Regions from separate parts of the Brevibacillus sp. FSL K6-0770 genome, predicted to be linked through region 4. Evidence: a T-box and tRNA genes for the amino acid it is inferred to sense, from the RefSeq annotation. Region 4 holds a T-box; the other regions hold tRNA genes.
The links. A T-box is a leader RNA that pairs with one kind of tRNA and senses whether it is charged. The one in region 4 lies ahead of leuS (leucine--tRNA ligase), so its partner is inferred to be a tRNA-Leu.

Region 1 (4,439 bases), 1.2 Mb from region 4:
GAGCGGTTTTTCAAAAGCAGGCGTTATTACATACGCTTTTTTTCATTATTGGTTTTTCGATCATTTTTATTGCCTTGGGACTTTCGACCTCTTGGATCGGCAGCCTGTTCGTCAATCAAAAGGATCTCATCCGGCAGCTTGGCGGCATTTTGCTGGTCGTTATCGGGCTGATCATGCTGCAAGTGTTTAAAATGGACTGGATGATGCGCTCTTTCAAGGTCGATTTAAAATCAAGACCTTTGGGGTATACTGGGTCCATACTGGTGGGAATGACCTATGCTGCTGGATGGACGCCTTGTGTGGGACCAATCCTCTCCGGCATTATCGTGCTTGGGGTAACCGATCCGTCCCGGGCGTTGACGTACACATTGGCCTATACACTCGGCTTTGCCATTCCGTTTTTCGTTATGACATTCTTCATCAGTAAAGTGAAGGCGATCGTCAAATATTCGGATCAATTCATGAAAGTCGGCGGGGGCGTCATGATTTTGTTCGGCGTGCTCTTGTACACCGACAAATTGACGGACATTACTCGCGTGCTCATTCAATTGTTCGGAGGCTTTACCGGATTTTAGATCAGGTCATGCAGAGGTGACGAAATGAAAAAGCTGTTGCTGGTTGTGCTGATTGTTGCGGGAGTTGGAGCAGCTGTGTGGGAAAAGCCCCAGGAGTCAGCGCCAGTCGTAGCCAACGTACAAAAACCGGAAGTAGGCTTTATGGCGCCGTCCTTTACTTTGACCGGGCTGGACAACCAGACGTACAAAGTTGAGGGCAAGCGAAGCAAGCCTGTCGTTCTCAACTTTTGGGCATCGTGGTGCGGGCCGTGCCGGATGGAAGCGCCTGACCTGCAAAAAATGTACGAGAAGTACGGCGGGCAGATCGACATGTACGGGGTGAATGTCACGAGCAATGACAGCCCTGAGGCAGCGCAAGCGTTTGTGCAGTCCTACAAGCTGACTTTTCCCATCCCGATGGATGTCAGTGGCTCCGTGTCGAACCGCTATCTCGTCCAGGCATTTCCCACGACCTACCTGATTGACACAGAAGGAATCGTCCGCAAAAAGATTATCGGGATGATCGACGCAGGCACATTGGAGCTGGAACTTCGCCAGCTTTTGAACGGCAAAAAATAAAGAGTGGAAACCGAACCGCGGGCGACAATTTGCCTGCGGTTTTCTTTTGCTGGGCGCGCTTGGGAGTGCCTGCCTATTTTGCACAGGGTCATTCCGTTTTGTATGTTTGCCTAAAGAGCGGGGTTGTTCTCCTTCATAGACTAGAGCACCAGGGCAAAGGGAGGGGAGCGAATGGCCAAGGGCAAAGGCAAGAAAGTAAAGAAGAAAAACAGTCGGCAGCATCCCAATCAGTTGAATCTTAAAATCGTGACGTCCAGTACATGCCTGGCGTGCAAACAGCAATGCGAGCGTGGCTTGGCGTATTTGGAGCGCATGTCCCAGCCTGGTGCGATCGGAAACGGGGTTCCCTGTATTCTTACCAAACCAAAGGCGTAGAGCGAGGCAGAGGCGCCCGACGGTCAGGAGATAATCCCAGCAGATGGAGCGGCGGGGTTATCTCTTTGTGCTTTTCGGGCGCAAGCCTCTCTCTGGCGGCACAGGACGCCATGTATTATACTGGAGAAAGCGTATTTGGCACAGAAAGGAGCTGTTTTTTCATGCGTCCCTTGCAAATCTCACCGGACACCGCCGTTAAGCTTGCAGAAGCCTTGAACGTTCCCCTGGAGCGGCTGATGCACATGCCGCAACACATTCTTTTGCAAAAAATGATGGAACTGGCCAAGCAGGAACAGGAAACAAACAAGCAAGAACCTGACCCATCCGAGTAAGGCGAAGAGGACTTTTCGCAACCGCCGTGGAAAAGATACAAGAACAAGTCCATACATATACTGGAGGAGAGCAAATGGCTGCAAATGTCGCACACAAGTTTCGCACAGGGTTGAAACCGCAAGCTTTCATCGAAGGCATGACCAAAAATCAGGATACGTTCCAAAACTGGTCGGAGGCGTTTGCTTGGGCAGATGAACAGGACCAGGCCTTTTTTGCCTCGTTGCAGCATCGGGATGATCTGAGATGTTTGATTTTGGCAGCAGAATGGTGCGGAGATGTGGTCAGAAACTTGCCGGTCGTTCTCCACGCTTTAAAAGAAACAGAGATGCCTGTTGAAATTTTGGTCATGGAAGACCACCTCGACCTGATGGATGAATTTCTCACGATGGGCGGTCGCGCCATTCCAGTCGTCATTTTCGCAGATACAGGCGGACACGTGCTGGCAAAATGGGGCCCGAGACCTAGCCACGTACAGGCAATCATGACAGCGTTCAAACAGCAAAACCCAGATCGCAACGCCCCTGACTACGAAGAAAACATCAAGGTCGCTCGTGCAGAAATGCTCAAACAGTACGGAGAAGGCGCGGGCTACCAGCAAGTCATTGTCAAAGAACTGAGAGAGCTGCTCTCCTCGATTTAACAAACGCGAACAACATACAGGGCGGAGTCGCGACTCCGCCTATTTTCATGCAGAGAGGCTGAGATTGGATGCATTATTACGGAAACGAAACGATCATGTCCCTGGAGCAAGTTTTGCGTCTGGAGCCTTCCGAAGTGCGGATTTTAGAGTGGGTGCGCACCTATGAATTTTTGGAAAATCGCTTTGGTGTAGATGAGTCTGTGCCTTATTTTTTGGAGATCAAATGCGAGGCAGACCACGTCATGATTCGCAAAAACCGCATCCTGGACTTTCCGGACTACTCCTGTGAGGAGCAACTTTCGTTTGGAGAGGTGGAGCAGGCGCTTGCTGTTTTTCAACAATGGGCACAAGATATTTTAAAGCATGTCGTAAGCCCGTAAGAAAATGAGAAAAACCTATTGACGAAACTTGTGGTCCATGATAGAGTAAATAACGTCGTCTCGGACAAGCGCAAGCGGTAAGGAAGAGGCGCACGTTATTCAGCTGGGGAGATAGTGAAGTGGCTAAACACGGCAGACTGTAAATCTGCTCCCTCCGGGTTCGGCGGTTCGAATCCGTCTCTCCCCACCATTGATTTTCTAGCAGAAATGTGCTAGTATGTAAATACAGTTTTCTACATGCCGGTGTGGCGGAATGGCAGACGCGCGCGACTCAAAATCGTGAGGGAAACCGTGGGGGTTCAAGTCCCTTCACCGGCACCATATCTGAAAGATAACTCTTGGAGTGTTTGTTCCGAGAGTTTTTTTGTTTGCTTGTGGCGGCGGTCAGAAATTTAAGTGCATAATGCATGGCGCAATAAACGCTCAAGAAATTGCTCCAAAACGTCACAAGAACCTCGTGAAACCACAAGAAACTATAGGAATCCCACATGAGCTTCGAAAATTTCGCCAGATTATGGGGATATTTGGTACAATAGTAATCGTTTACTTTTGAGTTGCTGGCAAGGGAAGAGAGGGCTGTATGAATAAGTGGGAGTACATTGTGGGAGCTGTTCTTGGTGTTATCTTTTTAGTCATATCGTATCTGATCGCGAGGTTTGTGTTCGGCTATCTTTCCTGGGCGGCGACGGGAGTAGCTTTGGTGCTGCCACTCTATGCGTTTTATGCCTATATGACAAGGGTGGATGATCGCTCGACGGAAATATCGCGGTTTGTGAAAATTTCGTTTTCTGGTTCGCTCGTTTTTCTCGTTTCTTCATGGGCGCGCATCCAATATTTCGCCCCTTTTTTGGTCGCAGACATTGGCGATGTTGTCCTTCCTTATATTTACACTCTGCGGATGGCGGGAGCCTTTCTGGTGGTGTTTTTAATCGCAGGCGCAACGATTTCCAATCGCCCGCATTCGTGAGCGGGGCAGGGGTGGACAAAAGGATGGGGAGGCGGTATACTTATTATTGTTAAATATTTGAAGTGAGTAACTTTTCTCATTGTTGCGCTTGTTGTTGCGGGATGTGTGACTTGATGGAGAAAAGTGAACTTGCGGGTGTAGTTCAATGGTAGAACTCTAGCTTCCCAAGCTAGTAGCGTGGGTTCGATTCCCATCACCCGCTCCATAGAGGTAATGCGTGAAAACCTTGAGGGATCAGGGTTTTTTCTTTTTGTGTGGGTGAGTTAAGTTCAGAAAAGCGGAGTTGTTGACGGATTGTTGATGAAATGTATTGGTCGTCGCTCATTCACGGGTTGAGTTTGCCCAATTTCAAGGCAGCTTCCTGGCAAAGTTTGTTGTAACGTGCGCATAGATATCTGCGATTGTTTGATATTTCTTATGACCAAGCCATTTTTGGACCTTATAAACATATTAGAGGATAGCCCTTTGTAAATGGTTAATGAATGGGCTAGAGTAAAGGATTCGAGCTAACTCCTGTTTATTCTTACTAAGCGTTTATGATTTTACAAATTTTTATATTTCGTGTCGACATTTTTTTGCATCATTTTCATTTTATTACCATTATTATGATT
Region 2 (4,439 bases), 600 kb from region 4:
GCTTCGGGGCGATTTGAAAGGACTTGGCCCCACCTACATTGCCGCTCAAGGAGAATCTTTCAAGACGAATCACTCGCGCACGGATTCTCTTAGGTTTATGCTTCAGTTTCAGTTTCTTGACAGGGGAAGATTTTTTTACTGCCATCGCTTGTCACCTCCTCTATCAACAAATGCTGGAAACAAAAAGTCGGCAACGGACAAGTGTACCCTGGAACAAAAATAGCTTCCTGCCCATCGATCATCTCGCTCCTTTTCTTTCCTTTGCCCCGCGAATGGGGAACAGACCAATTACGATTCATTCGTTTTTTTGTCCAATCCTCCATCTGCATTTTCGAATAGATTATCGCATGGAGGTGAAATAAATTGAGCAAAGACAAACTAAAGGTAAAATATACTGATAGCTCTTTAAAGGAACCTTTATCCAACGAAGAGTATAGACAGACTTACGCGGATATGAATGATTTAAATGAAGCAGCAAGCGCGTTTTTTCGAATCCCTGTTTTTTTTAGCCACCAAAACCTGTTTACTCTTGGACCGTCGCAGCCACCGTTATCACCGGAGCAAAAATTCATCATTCGGATGTTTAAGGAAATCAAAAAAGTTCTGCTTTTTCCTAGGACGATACCGAACACCGACCAATATCCGAATACAACCTTGGAAAATATCCGGACGATGATCAACTCCAGTTACGGTGCGGCAGCTGCTTTATTAAAGCCAACAAGTGCAACAGGTCAAGGAGAACCTTATACCCCCTTCTTGCAGATTGAACCTTCCATGGCACTGCAATACGGGCTCCCTTTGCTCCTTGTGAAACAAGATACGATTTCAGCAGGAGGAATTTGGGGTGATGCCGGTCCGCTTGCTCCCTACACGCCACTGACCTGGCACTCTTCAACCGGTGTAACCGTGAATGAGTTTTTTGATAGTGTTCAGTGGAAGGAGGCTTTGCAAAACTGGGCAGGGCAAGTGCGCAGCGGTTACTTTATTCAAACAGGCCCTGAATTTAAATATACTTGCCGTAACTAAATGAAAGATTGCAGGGGACTACAAATGGCGGTTACATTCCCCGTTACAAGTCCCCCTATTTAAACTTGCCTGCCTATTGTTGAATTTTCCGTAACAGGATCAGGTCTGTTGCCCCACCCTTTGACGTGTATTGGATACTAGAAAGGAAGCGATCCAAACGATGGCAAATCCAAACCTCAATCTGAAAAAAGGAGAATGCGTCGGAGTCGTGTACAAACAAGCGGGCGTTTGGAAAGTGCATGACGGAGTTTTGACTGCACCGATTGCGGATGGCAACAAGCCGCCGAATACCGTTACAATCATTCATTTCGTCGTGAATCAAAAGACTGGCAAACTCGTACGGCAAACACGCAAATTGCAAAATGTGAACCAGGTGCTGCGGACCATCAATAACCCGACGTTCGCCTTAAAATGTCCCTCTACTACCAATCCGAATCTGCGTGTAGGCGATTGTGTCGTTGTCAAAATAAATAAAGTGAACACGCCATCAGGCTTGGATGCCAAAAATGGTCTATTAGTCTGTTCTCTACAAAACCGCCTCGCCCCAAAAGGGAGAGTTTGGATTAATCATTGGAAGATCATCACGAAGACTCGACCTCGCGTTTTCCTGGAAACCAAACAATATCCGAACGCGCTTTTTGTGCGAAAAGTAATGGTCTAAACACACAACACTTCGATCCGTGACACTGGCAAGCAAATTCAATGGTTTGCAATGATCAAGTTGTACATCATTATTGTTAATTACGTACAACACTTATGTTCATACACACGATACGCAAAGTTGTGAAGTGAAAAAGATCCCGGCCAATGACAAACTTTGGCCGGGATCTTTCCATTTTAAAAACGATAAGCACGTTGAATTTTTCAAGCATACAGGTCATGAGCGGTCACATCCACTTTCCTAAAAACGCCGAGACGTTTTTCACAGAAAAAATCCCGTAGTCACCTGTTGGTAACGTACGACATTGACCTCATACCAAGCAACGTCGAGCTGTCCGTCTCAGAAATTAACCTGCGGGATGAAGAAACGTCTGTAACGCATGCGGATGACCCGGTTTTATTGGATGACAAGCTCTTCCAGGTGCACCTTCAAGCGCTCGTTTAACATCGACTTGGCAAGCGTCTCCGACACGATCGGGTCAACCAGAACAACGTTCTTGAGAAAAAAGAAATCGGCGTCTGCCGCGCACTTCTCATCAATAACTACGGACCGGACTCCCTTGACTAAGAAGCTATCGGGATGCTCGCCCTGCGCCAGCCGCTCCAGAGCCAGAGCCTTGCCCGCGTATTCCGACTGCTGATAGTCAAAGCAGGACAAGCGTTGCTCTGCATGAACGAGAAAATATGTTTTCTCGGTATTCTTGCCATTGGAGTAGCGCGTATCTGCTTGTATGATCTGTACGTCACATTTATGAAGCTTCAAGAGCGCAGCCAATTCAGCCGATGCAAAAAAAGCCCCTGAGGTCGTTACTGCATGCTCCGACTTGGTAGTATGTTTCAAGCGGAGGGTCAAATACGACATCGCCATCGATGTAGCCGCCGTCCGGATAGGTATGTCCGAGCAGAAAATATTTCATCCCTTCCCCCCCTCATAGAATAAGCCAGCATGTCTATTTTAACTCTAATTGCTCATAGGTTCACCAGTATTCTCCAAAAGAGTACAGGCAGCAACGGAATCGCCGAGGAATCTAGCCGGAGCGGTGACGATAAATAAAAGACCCTTAAATTACGAAACTAAGCAATTTAAGGGTCTTTTATTATGTTCGCAGTTGATGCGGTCGAGAGGACTTGAACCTCCACGGTGTTGCCACCACTAGAACCTGAATCTAGCGCGTCTGCCAATTCCGCCACGACCGCATATGAAAATATGGTGCCGGCAATAGGACTTGAACCCACAACCCCCTGATTACAAGTCAGGTGCTCTACCAATTGAGCTATACCGGCATGTTTGCTGATTTGCTTTTCGCCATGCTTCTCGTAAAAGAATGGCGGAGCTGACGGGACTCGAACCCGCGACCTCCGGTGTGACAGACCGGCGTGAACTCCAACTTCACCACAGCTCCATGTGGTTTTTCCATTTTTTGCTCACTCTCGTGGGCACTCTTGTAATATAGCATGTTCCCTATCAATTATGCAATAGTTTTTGAAATCTTTTTTAAAACATCATTTTTTCATAGATTTACCATTGAAAATCCGCTAGAATTTTATCTAGATATGCAGAAAATAGTAGATTGGTGGAGACGATGATATGAAACTTACTTCGAAGCTACTCACCTCCCTCGCCCTCTTCACTCTGCTGCCTACTGCTGCCCACGCCGCCTCAGGAGTGTATGTGGTATCAGCAGGTGATACGTTGAGTAAAATCGCCCGCGAGCACCAGACTACCGTGAGCCAGCTCATGCAAGTCAACCAACTGCAAAGCGACCAGCTGTCGATTGGTCAGACGTTGTCTTTGCCTGATGGCAGTCTGTCGACAAGTGGTGACTCCGACGCTCCTCATGATGTCGTAACCGCGCCTTCCGACTTCGCGCAGGAAGAACCAGCAGAATTGACCGCTGGCGAAAAGGCTCGTGTGACGGTTGACGTTCTCAATGTTCGCAAAAAAGCGTCCACCGATGCAAAAGTATTAGGCAAGCTCAAATTTGGTGATGTAGTTGAGGTCGTCCAAACTGGCAGTGAATGGACAAAAATCGAATTTGAAGATGATGAAGCGTACGTCTTCACCTCTTACCTGAGTCCAAAACTCACTCCGGATGTTACTTTTTCTGGTGACGTTGATTCCGCCAGCCTGAAGCATCTGGAAACGATTTTTGAACCTTTGCTGAAAACTCCGTACGTGCTTGGCGGGACCACGCCGGACGGATTTGATTGCAGCGGCTTTACTTCTTACGTTTTTAACCGCCTTGGGGTTACACTTCCTCGCACATCCGAAGAACAATTTCGCGGCGGGACATCGATTCCGCTGGATCAAGCCCAACCGGGCGATCTGCTCTTCTATGATGCGCTTGGAAAAGGACGCGTTTCCCACGTAGCGATTTATTTAGGGAACGGAACGATCGTCCACGCAAACGGGGATGACGTTCGCTACGGAAAAGTGGAATACATGCACAAGCTGTATCCATTTTACGGCGTCAAGCGCTACATCGATCTGCAATAAGGAATCCACGCATACAGCCCACACCTGTCATCAGGTTGTGGGCTGTTCGCATGTTGGATCGGCTCAGTGAATTTCGGTGTTATGTCCTGCCTGGGGCGGCTGTTGGTTCGCCCCGATTTCGATCTTGCCCAGAGCTTGCTTCATTTTGTCGAGCTGAAGCTGGTAATCGCGCACCACTACGGTGAGAACGCTGACCGATTCCTTGAAATCCGGTTCGCTGCTGACCCTGTCGATGGCTCTATGTAGATGCAGCATT
Region 3 (4,439 bases), 1.8 Mb from region 4:
CACGGTCGTCGGCGACGAGTTGCAGCCGAATATCGAGATGATCGCAAGCTTGAAGCCGGATCTCATTATCGGAAACAAAGTCCGGCAGGAGAAAATATACGAGCAGTTGAACCAGATTGCGCCGACCATATTCGCGGCTGACCTGGCTGGCGACTGGCAAATCAATTTCAAGCTGTACATGGAAGCGATCAACAAGAAGGACGAAGGCGAAAAAGCGATGGCGGACTTCAACAAGCGCGTTGCCGACGTGAAGGCGAAGCTGGGCAGCAAAGCGGCAACAAAAGTGTCGGTCGTCCGCTTCTCCGCGTCGCAGGTGCGGATTTACCAGAAGCAGACATTCTCCGGGGTGCTGCTCGATCAACTCGGCATCGCTCGCCCGCCCGCTCAGGACAAAGATTCGTTTATCGAAGTGATGACGAAGGAAACGATCCCGAGCATGGACGGAGATGTCATGTTTTACTTCGTGTCGGAGCAAGCCGGGAAAAACGATGCGGCGAAGGTTGTGGAGGAATGGAAAAACGACCCGCTGTTCAAAAACTTGAACGTTGCCAAAGCGAACAAGGTGATCCAGGTAGACGAGGCGATCTGGAACTCGGCAGGCGGCTACAAGGCGGCGAACTTGCTGCTCGATGAGCTGGCCGCTTATTTCGAAGTGAAGTAACATAAACGCTGGCTGGCGTCGGCTTGAAGCTGACGCCGGTTTTTTTCTTGTTCAGAACACGAAAAGAGGTGAAGGACAATGGGATAGTGATGCAAAGTCGCAAGCGGAAATGGATCGGGCTTGCCGTCGGGTGTGCGATCCTTCTGCTCGGGATGCTGGCCAGCGTCCTGTTCGGGCTGCAACAATTCGGCCTTCGCGACATCTGGCTCGCCTATACACAGTTTGACGGCTCCAACGAGCATCTGATCGTGACGACTACGCGTGTTCCCCGGGCGCTGATCGCCGCCGCCGTCGGAGCGAGCTTGGCCGTTGCCGGAGCGATCATGCAGGTGCTGACGAAAAACCCGATAGCCTCGCCTTCTCTGCTCGGGATCAATTCCGGTGCCGTTCTGTTTATCGTTATCGGACTTGCCTTAACCGGATCGTCCCTGCCGATGAGCAGCATGATCTGGATCGCGCTCGGCGGAGCGGCGATAACTTCCTTGTTCGTATACACGCTGAGCATGCAGGGGGGCGGCGGTTTCGAGCCGATCAAGCTGACGCTGGCCGGGGCGGCTGTTGCTGCCTTCGCGTCCTCGGTCACCTCAGGGATTATGCTCATTCACAAGCATTCGCTGGAAACGGCGCTGCTCTGGATGATCGGCTCTGTATCGGGTCGAGAGCTGGGCCATCTGCTGTTCGTCCTGCCGTACTTGTGCGTCGGCTGGCTCCTCGCAATGCTGATCGCAGGCTCCCTCAATGTGCTGGCGCTAGGCGACGACAACGCCAAGTCGCTCGGTCAGCGGCTGACACTGATCCGGGCCGCCTCCGCGCTCGCAGTCGTCCTTCTGGCTGGCAGCTCCGTAGCGGCGGCGGGACCGATCGCCTTCGTCGGACTCATCGTGCCGCATCTGTGCCGATACGCGGTAGGCAGCGATCACCGCTGGCTGCTTCCTTACAGCGCCTTGACCGGAGCGATTTTGCTGGTAGCGGCTGACCTCGCCTCGCGCTTCGTCCTTATGCCGAAAGAAGTCCCGGTCGGCGTGGCGACGGCGCTGATCGGCGTTCCGTTCCTGATCTTCGTGGCGAGAAGGAGGAAGTCATGAAGAGACGTCCGACATGGAAAAATGCGACGATCGTAAGCTCGCTTGCCGTTGCGGCTTTGATCCTCGCCGTCTTCTGTCTGTCGCTCGGCAGTGTGTCCATTCCGATTCGGGACGTGGTCCTGTCGCTTGTCGGCATGAACGGCGAAGGAAGCGATCTGATTATTACACAGTTTCGTTTGCCACGCATCGTAGCGGCGCTCCTGATCGGCGCGGCATTGGCTGTTTCCGGCAGCCTGCTGCAAGGAGTGATCCGCAATCCGCTCGCTTCTCCGGACCTGCTCGGCGTTACGGGCGGCGCTTCGGTAGCGGTGGTCGCTTTTATGACCGCCTTTACCAGCTACAGTATTCATTACGTGCCGATCATCGCGATCGCAGGGGCATTCGCCGCTGCTTCGGTCAACTACTCGTTCGCCTGGAAAAAGGGAGTCACTCCGTCCCGGCTCGTGCTAATCGGTATCGGCATCTCGACGGCGATGAGCGCCTTGACGATGTTTTTGTTGCTGAGCGGTCCCGCCTATCTCGCCGCCCAGGTGCTGAACTGGATGACGGGCAGCTTGTATGGGACGAACTGGAGCTATATCAAGGCCATCTGGCCGTGGATCGTCGCTTTGATCCCGCTGTCGCTCTTGTATGCCAAAGAGCTGGACATTCAGGCGCTCGGCGAAGAAACAGCGATCGGTCTCGGCAGCAGACTTCAGATGAGCCGAATGGTCGCGATGCTACTCAGCGTCGCCCTCGCCGGGGTAGCGGTCGGCATCGCCGGAACGATCTCCTTCATCGGCCTGCTTGCCCCGCATATGGCGAGAAAGCTCGTCGGCAATCGCTACGGAATCGTCATCCCGACGGCAGCGCTCATCGGCGCAATCGTGCTGCTGCTTGCCGATCTGGCGGGACGAATGCTGTTTTTGCCGCTCGATATTCCTGCGGGCGTATTTACCGCCGGAGTGGGCGCTCCGTTTTTCCTGTATCTCTTGTTCAGGCGCAAACGGCCAGGGTCATAATCGGCAGAAGCGAAAAGGAGTCGGAGGCTGACCCCCGGCTCCTTTTTCTGTATGGATGGGATTTTTGTTTTGCAAGGCCAAATGCTTGTGCATGATTTGGAAATAGCAAAAAGGCTCCTGCTCTGCCAGAAACAGCAGAACAAGAACCTTTCATTGATAAAGCGATGCGGTCGAGAGGACTTGAACCTCCACGGTGTTGCCACCACTAGAACCTGAATCTAGCGCGTCTGCCAATTCCGCCACGACCGCGTATGAAAATGGTGGAGGCTGACGGGATCGAACCGCCGACCCTCTGCTTGTAAGGCAGATGCTCTCCCAGCTGAGCTAAGCCTCCACAATACCCCGACTTTTGCCGGGGCCCCAACAAGTTGTTGGGCTTCTAAGTGACCCGTAGGGGATTCGAACCCCTGTATGACAGCGTGAAAGGCTGCTGTGTTAAACCGCTTCACCAACGGGCCAAGATGGCGGATGGAGTGGGATTTGAACCCACGAGACGGGTCGACCCCGCCTACACGATTTCCAATCGTGCTCCTTCGGCCGCTCGGACATCCATCCATCTGTATCACTTGCCGAGCTGTACAGCTCAGGCAAGAATTAATCTATCATATCTAGCAAACGATTACAAGATATATTTTAAAATTTGTGGGAATTGCCTAAAGCAAGTTTCTCCCTCCGCCAATATGCTACCAGTAATCATCTATGTTGCGGAGTGATGACAGGTGGGCAGAAGACGACGGCGGGCAAGACGTATCCCTTGTTTGTACGGAAATTGGTGCGGGCCAGGCTGCTCTGGACCAGGCGCACCTATCGACGATATCGACCGTTGCTGCAAAAAACATGACTACTGCTACCAGAAGCGCGGCTACTTTTCGTGCAGCTGCGATCAGGAGCTGCTGCGCTGTTTGCAGGACAAGATCGATATGAGCACGGAAAAAGGCAGGATGGCTGCGATGATTTCCGCCTATTTTTCCCGATCGAAGTGTATTCCTGACGACATGAAGTAGCCTTTTTACGAATTGTCATTCTTATCATTCTTTATACAAAAAACGGTAACTACTTGGACATAATTCCGCCATATTTCCCGTGATTTTCCTTGGCTTTTTTTGGTACTCTATTGAATGTCCAAGGAGGTTACACGCCGTGGAAGTACACATATGCACCGACGCCCGTGCTGCACTGTCGCTTAAAAGAGAAGTGATCTGCCATGGGATTTCCTGCTTTTACGTCCGCAAGTTTGAAAATGATCAAGTAGAATTTGTATTCCTAGCGCTCTCGGAGCACCAAAAGAAGCTCTTATGCTATACGCTGCGAAATTACAGCTACGCCCTAACTTATCTAGCCTAATCATAGCCATACAGTCGCGATCATTTTCGTCCCCTGGAAAACAGGGGATTTTTTCATGCCCAAAAAGCACATGCCCAAGCGATGAGACGGGAAGAAGCTGCTCTTCCCGCCCCACCCAAGGCAACTTGCTGCCAAAATCCGGCTTCTCGGCTTCCGAACAGCGACGAGTCTGCTTTCGGTTCTTACAGCTTATGCTGTTCGATCTTGCCCAGCCGATGGATATCGTCGGCCGATACGGAGGACAGCGCATCCAAAAACTGAATCTGGAAGCTGCCCGGACCGTCTGCCGCCGATTTTTCCGCTGCTTTTTGCGCAGCCACACCGTATGCGACGAGCGCAGCAGCCCCA
Region 4 (4,439 bases):
GGAAGCGATCAGCAACTTCTCTTTGTTCTTGCCGTTGATCTGGATGACGATTTCCACTTCGTCCTCCACCAGCTTCGACTCATCGTAAGTTGGCCATGCTTCGTAGGAGATCGTTTCGTTGTGTCCGAGCTTCTCCCACAGTTCTTCACCCAAGTGCGGAGCGATTGGCGACAACATTTTTACGAAGTCTTCCATGTACGATTTCGGCAGAACGTCTGCTTTGTACGCTTCGTTCACGAATACCATCAGTTGGGAGATACCTGTGTTGAAACGCAGGCCCTCGTAGTCTTCGGTTACTTTTTTCACGGTTTGATGGTAAACGCGCTCCATGCTCGTCGCTTTTTTCGTATCGACGATTTTCTCGTTCAGCTGGCCGTTGTCTTGCACGAACAGGCGGTATACGCGGTCCAGGAAGCGGCGCGCACCATCGAGGCCTTTTGTCGACCAGGCGATGGAAGCATCCAGCGGCCCCATGAACATCTCGTACAGGCGGAGCGTATCAGCGCCGTGGCTGTGTACGATATCGTCAGGGTTGACGACGTTGCCTTTGGATTTGCTCATTTTTTCGTTGTTTTCGCCGAGGATCATTCCTTGGTTAAACAGCTTTTGGAATGGCTCCTTGGTAGGTACGACGCCGATGTCGTACAGGAATTTGTGCCAGAAACGGGAGTACAGCAAGTGCAGTACCGCGTGCTCTGCTCCACCGATGTAGATGTCGACTGGCAGCCATTCTTTCAGCTTTTCCGGATCAGCCATGGCTTGATCGTTGTGCGGATCGATAAAGCGCAGGAAGTACCAGCAGCTGCCCGCCCATTGCGGCATCGTGTTGGTTTCGCGGCGCGCTTTCATGCCTGTTTCCGGATCGACGGTGTTCAGCCAGTCGGTAATGTTGGCAAGCGGCGATTCGCCCGTGCCGGATGGCTTGATTTCTTTTGTTTTTGGCAGCATAATCGGCAGTTCGGATACGGGAACAGTTTTCATCGTGCCATCTTCGAGGTGCAAAATCGGAATCGGCTCACCCCAGTAGCGTTGACGGCTGAACAGCCAGTCGCGCAGACGGTAGGTCACTTTGCGATTTCCTTTGCCTTCGGCTTCCAGCCATTCGATCATTTTGTTGATCGCCTGCTCTTTGTTCAGACCGTCGAGCATGCCGGAATTGATATGCTCTCCATCGCCTGTGTACGCTTCTTTGGAAATGTCTCCACCCGCGATTACTGCTTTGATCGGCAGGTCGAATGTTTTTGCAAATTCATAGTCGCGCTCGTCGTGTGCAGGTACCGCCATGATCGAGCCGGTTCCATAGCTGATCAGCACGTAGTCCGCGATCCAGATCGGCAGGCGCTCGCCGTTTACCGGATTGATGGCGTATGCCCCGGTGAATACCCCTGTCTTTTCTTTTGCCAGGTCTGTACGTTCCAGATCGCTTTTGTGTTTGGCTTGCTCCAGATAAGCTTCTACGGCTGCTTTTTGCTCTGGGCTGGTAATCTGCTCAACCAGTTTGTGCTCTGGAGCGAGTACCGCGTAAGTAGCGCCGTAGAGCGTGTCCGGGCGCGTCGTGAAGACGGTAAAGCTTTGATCGTGTCCGTCGACGGCAAAAGTAACTTCTGCCCCTTCGGAGCGGCCGATCCAGTTGCGCTGCATTTCCTTGATGCTCTCCGGCCAATCCAGCTCTTCCAGGTCTTGCAGCAGTCTTTCCGCATAGGCCGTAATTTTCAGCACCCATTGCTTCATTGGACGGCGCTCGACTGGATGTCCGCCGCGCTCGCTCTTGCCATCGATGACTTCTTCGTTTGCCAGCACCGTTCCCAGTGCAGGGCACCAGTTTACAGCTACTTCGTCAATGTACGCCAAGCCGTGCTCATACAGCTTCGTGAAAATCCACTGGGTCCATTTGTAGTAGTGCGGGTCAGTCGTGTTGATCTCTCTGTCCCAATCGTAGGAGAAGCCCAAAGACTTGATTTGGCGGCGGAACGTGTTGATATTTTTTTCCGTGAACTCCGCAGGGTCATTGCCTGTGTCGAGCGCGTATTGCTCAGCAGGCAGACCAAACGCATCCCAGCCCATTGGGTGAAGCACGTTGTAGCCTTGCATCCGCTTCATGCGAGACAAAATATCGGTAGCCGTATAGCCTTCCGGATGTCCGACGTGCAGCCCTGCACCGGAAGGGTACGGGAACATATCGAGAGCGTAAAACTTTTGCTTGCCTGGGTCTTCTGATGTTTTAAAGGTTTTGTTTTGCTCCCAGTATTGTTGCCATTTTTTTTCGACTTCACGATGACTGAAAACCATGGTAGAGCACTCCCATCTTGAAATAGGTAAAAAAGTAGAAAACTTGGCTATGCCAAGCTGTTGCCAACATCATGATCCAAACTGCCTTTCGGCCATATAAAGAAAACCTCACGCCCCAATCGCTTGAACGAAAGGGACGAGAGGTTTGTTTATACTCCCGCGGTACCACCCACATTGGCGAATGCAAAGCATCCACCCGCTTAAATCCGTAACGGGGATGAGCCGCCCACCCTTACACAACCATATTAGAATGGCCTTCAAGGCGAGTGCTGAGAGGCGAGTTCGGACGATCCCGGGTTGACTTGCACCTGCCGTCAACTCTCTGTATGCTCGCGGGGCATATTCCTACTATTCCTCTTAAACGCGTCGAAATTTGCAGTTATAACGCCATTATAGTCAATTGGAACCAACCATGTCAAACTTTATGGCTTGCGTGCGGAAAAAAACAGGCGCTCGCTCGCTTCCTGCGGTGGCAAGTCCGAATAGTCTGCCGTAATGACGATGTCCGTGAACCCGGCCTCCGCGAGCCAGCGCATCAGTTGCACAGGCTGGTAAGCTCTTTGCCAATGCTCCTCCTCCATCCGCTCGTACAAGCCGTTTGGCTGGCGGATGAAAAAGGTCAGCTGATGCTCTACTTCCAGGCGAAGCGGGTCGCAGAAACATTGCCAAATGTACGAAACCTCGTCGTCGACGTAGGTGAACGTCTCGTCTCCGAAAACGTGCAGCATCTTGTACGGACTGTGCACATCAAACAAGAAGCTTCCCCCTGGAGCAAGATGAGCGAACACGCGTCGAAACGTCTCTTGCACGTCCGCCTCTTCTGTCAAGTAGCTGAGAGAGTCGCACAAGGAAATGACCGCATCGGCTTCCGGCAAGGAAAGCTCGCGCATATCTTGTTCCACCCACGCTACCTCTACTTGCTCCTGGCGCATTTTATCGTAGGCAATCGCCAGCATTTCGGCTGAGAGGTCGACACCTGTGACGCGATAGCCCCGCTTCGCCAGCGGAATGGCGATCGTCCCTGTCCCGCAGCCGAGATCGATAATCCGCTTGGGTGCGCTGCCTTTTTGCCAGCTGCGCTCAATCCAGTCGAGCCACTGATCGTAGGGGGTGTCTGCCATCAACGCATCGTAGACGGCGGCCATGTGTGCGTAGGCCATCTTTATTACCCTTGCACAGCGAAGGAAACCTCTTCTGCATCCTTCCACAGGCGCTCCAGGTTGTAAAACTCGCGATCTTCCCGGTGGAAGACGTGAATGACGATATCTCCCAGGTCAACCAGCACCCAGCGTCCTTCGTCTGCCCCTTCAATCCCGCGAACATCATAGCCGTTTTTATGGGCCTGGTCGCGAATCTCGCGCACGATTGCCTGTACTTGGCGCTCGTTGTTTCCGTGGCAAATCATGAAGTAATCTGCAATGACGGACAGCTTGCTGATGTCCAGCACCTTGAGATTTTCTGCCTTTTTGTCATCGGCTGCCTTCACTACCAAGCGAGCCAACTCTTCTACTGTTTTAACCATCAAAACCCTCCTTCTCTCCCTTTGCGGGATACCAGATCGTTATAGGCAATCAGCGTCAACGGATAAACCGTTTTCTGCTTTTCTATCAAAAACTGAATGGTGCCGCCCAAAGCTAGTGCCAAGGCTTGATCCAAATTCTTTTCAGCCAGCGCGCGAATCTCGTCGACACCAGGAAAAATGCGGTTCGGTTCTATATAGTCTGCCACACAAACGACTTTTTCTAACAGGGACATCCCCGCTCGCCCCGTCGTGTGGTAGCGAACGGCTTGCAAAATATCCGTATCTGTCACACCGAGATCCGTCTGGATGACGATCGCCCCGGCAAAAGCGTGCCACAGCTCTTTTTCCCCTTCCAGAAGCTCTGTCGGCATATCGTGGCGAACGAGAATTTCGAACATTTTCTCCACGGGCCAGCATTTGCAGTAGTCGTGCAACAGCCCTGCAAGCTCCGCTTTGTCCGGGTCAGCCCCGTAGCGAACGGCAAGGTTGCGAGCTGACTGGGCGACTCCGAGCGTGTGGTTGAAGCGCTTTTCATGCATTTGCGCCCGAATGCGGGCAAGCAGTTCTTCCCGATTAGTCAAGAGTTTCATAGAATCGGTTCTCCTTTATATAGCGCTCCACAGCAGCT

Region 1: it encodes a tRNA-Leu, which carries the amino acid that the T-box ahead of leuS (leucine--tRNA ligase) is inferred to sense. The anticodon was not compared.
Region 2: it encodes a tRNA-Leu, which carries the amino acid that the T-box ahead of leuS (leucine--tRNA ligase) is inferred to sense. The anticodon was not compared.
Region 3: it encodes a tRNA-Leu, which carries the amino acid that the T-box ahead of leuS (leucine--tRNA ligase) is inferred to sense. The anticodon was not compared.

What each region holds. Positions count from the first base shown of each region.
Region 1 is NZ_JBBOBQ010000001.1:3,249,443-3,253,881, reverse strand. Features, by position in the region: gene NST23_RS15090 (cytochrome c biogenesis CcdA family protein) at 1-575, shown strand, start outside; gene NST23_RS15085 (TlpA family protein disulfide reductase) at 600-1,133, shown strand; gene NST23_RS15080 (hypothetical protein) at 1,305-1,508, shown strand; gene NST23_RS15075 (YycC family protein) at 1,670-1,840, shown strand; gene NST23_RS15070 (thioredoxin family protein) at 1,915-2,481, shown strand; gene NST23_RS15065 (hypothetical protein) at 2,550-2,861, shown strand; tRNA gene NST23_RS15060 (tRNA-Tyr) at 2,967-3,051, shown strand; tRNA gene NST23_RS15055 (tRNA-Leu) at 3,101-3,182, shown strand; gene NST23_RS15050 (hypothetical protein) at 3,442-3,828, shown strand; tRNA gene NST23_RS15045 (tRNA-Gly) at 3,960-4,033, shown strand.
Region 2 is NZ_JBBOBQ010000001.1:2,613,641-2,618,079, reverse strand. Features, by position in the region: gene NST23_RS12900 (hypothetical protein) at 1-145, opposite strand, end outside; gene NST23_RS12895 (hypothetical protein) at 364-1,026, shown strand; gene NST23_RS12890 (hypothetical protein) at 1,187-1,687, shown strand; gene NST23_RS12885 (imm11 family protein) at 2,084-2,554, opposite strand; tRNA gene NST23_RS12880 (tRNA-Leu) at 2,800-2,883, opposite strand; tRNA gene NST23_RS12875 (tRNA-Thr) at 2,895-2,970, opposite strand; tRNA gene NST23_RS12870 (tRNA-Asp) at 3,013-3,089, opposite strand; gene NST23_RS12865 (C40 family peptidase) at 3,275-4,183, shown strand; gene NST23_RS12860 (hypothetical protein) at 4,247-4,439, opposite strand, start outside.
Region 3 is NZ_JBBOBQ010000001.1:3,852,309-3,856,747, forward strand. Features, by position in the region: gene NST23_RS18120 (AraC family transcriptional regulator) at 1-661, shown strand, start outside; gene NST23_RS18125 (FecCD family ABC transporter permease) at 751-1,746, shown strand; gene NST23_RS18130 (FecCD family ABC transporter permease) at 1,743-2,747, shown strand; tRNA gene NST23_RS18135 (tRNA-Leu) at 2,913-2,996, opposite strand; tRNA gene NST23_RS18140 (tRNA-Val) at 3,006-3,081, opposite strand; tRNA gene NST23_RS18145 (tRNA-Glu) at 3,132-3,205, opposite strand; tRNA gene NST23_RS18150 (tRNA-Ser) at 3,210-3,302, opposite strand; gene NST23_RS18155 (phospholipase A2 family protein) at 3,467-3,751, shown strand; gene thiM (hydroxyethylthiazole kinase) at 4,274-4,439, opposite strand, start outside.
Region 4 is NZ_JBBOBQ010000001.1:2,012,482-2,016,920, reverse strand. Features, by position in the region: gene leuS (leucine--tRNA ligase) at 1-2,289, opposite strand, end outside; T-box leader at 2,419-2,660, opposite strand; gene NST23_RS09810 (class I SAM-dependent DNA methyltransferase) at 2,712-3,449, opposite strand; gene rsfS (ribosome silencing factor) at 3,455-3,811, opposite strand; gene yqeK (bis(5'-nucleosyl)-tetraphosphatase (symmetrical) YqeK) at 3,811-4,401, opposite strand; gene NST23_RS09795 (nicotinate-nucleotide adenylyltransferase) at 4,385-4,439, opposite strand, start outside.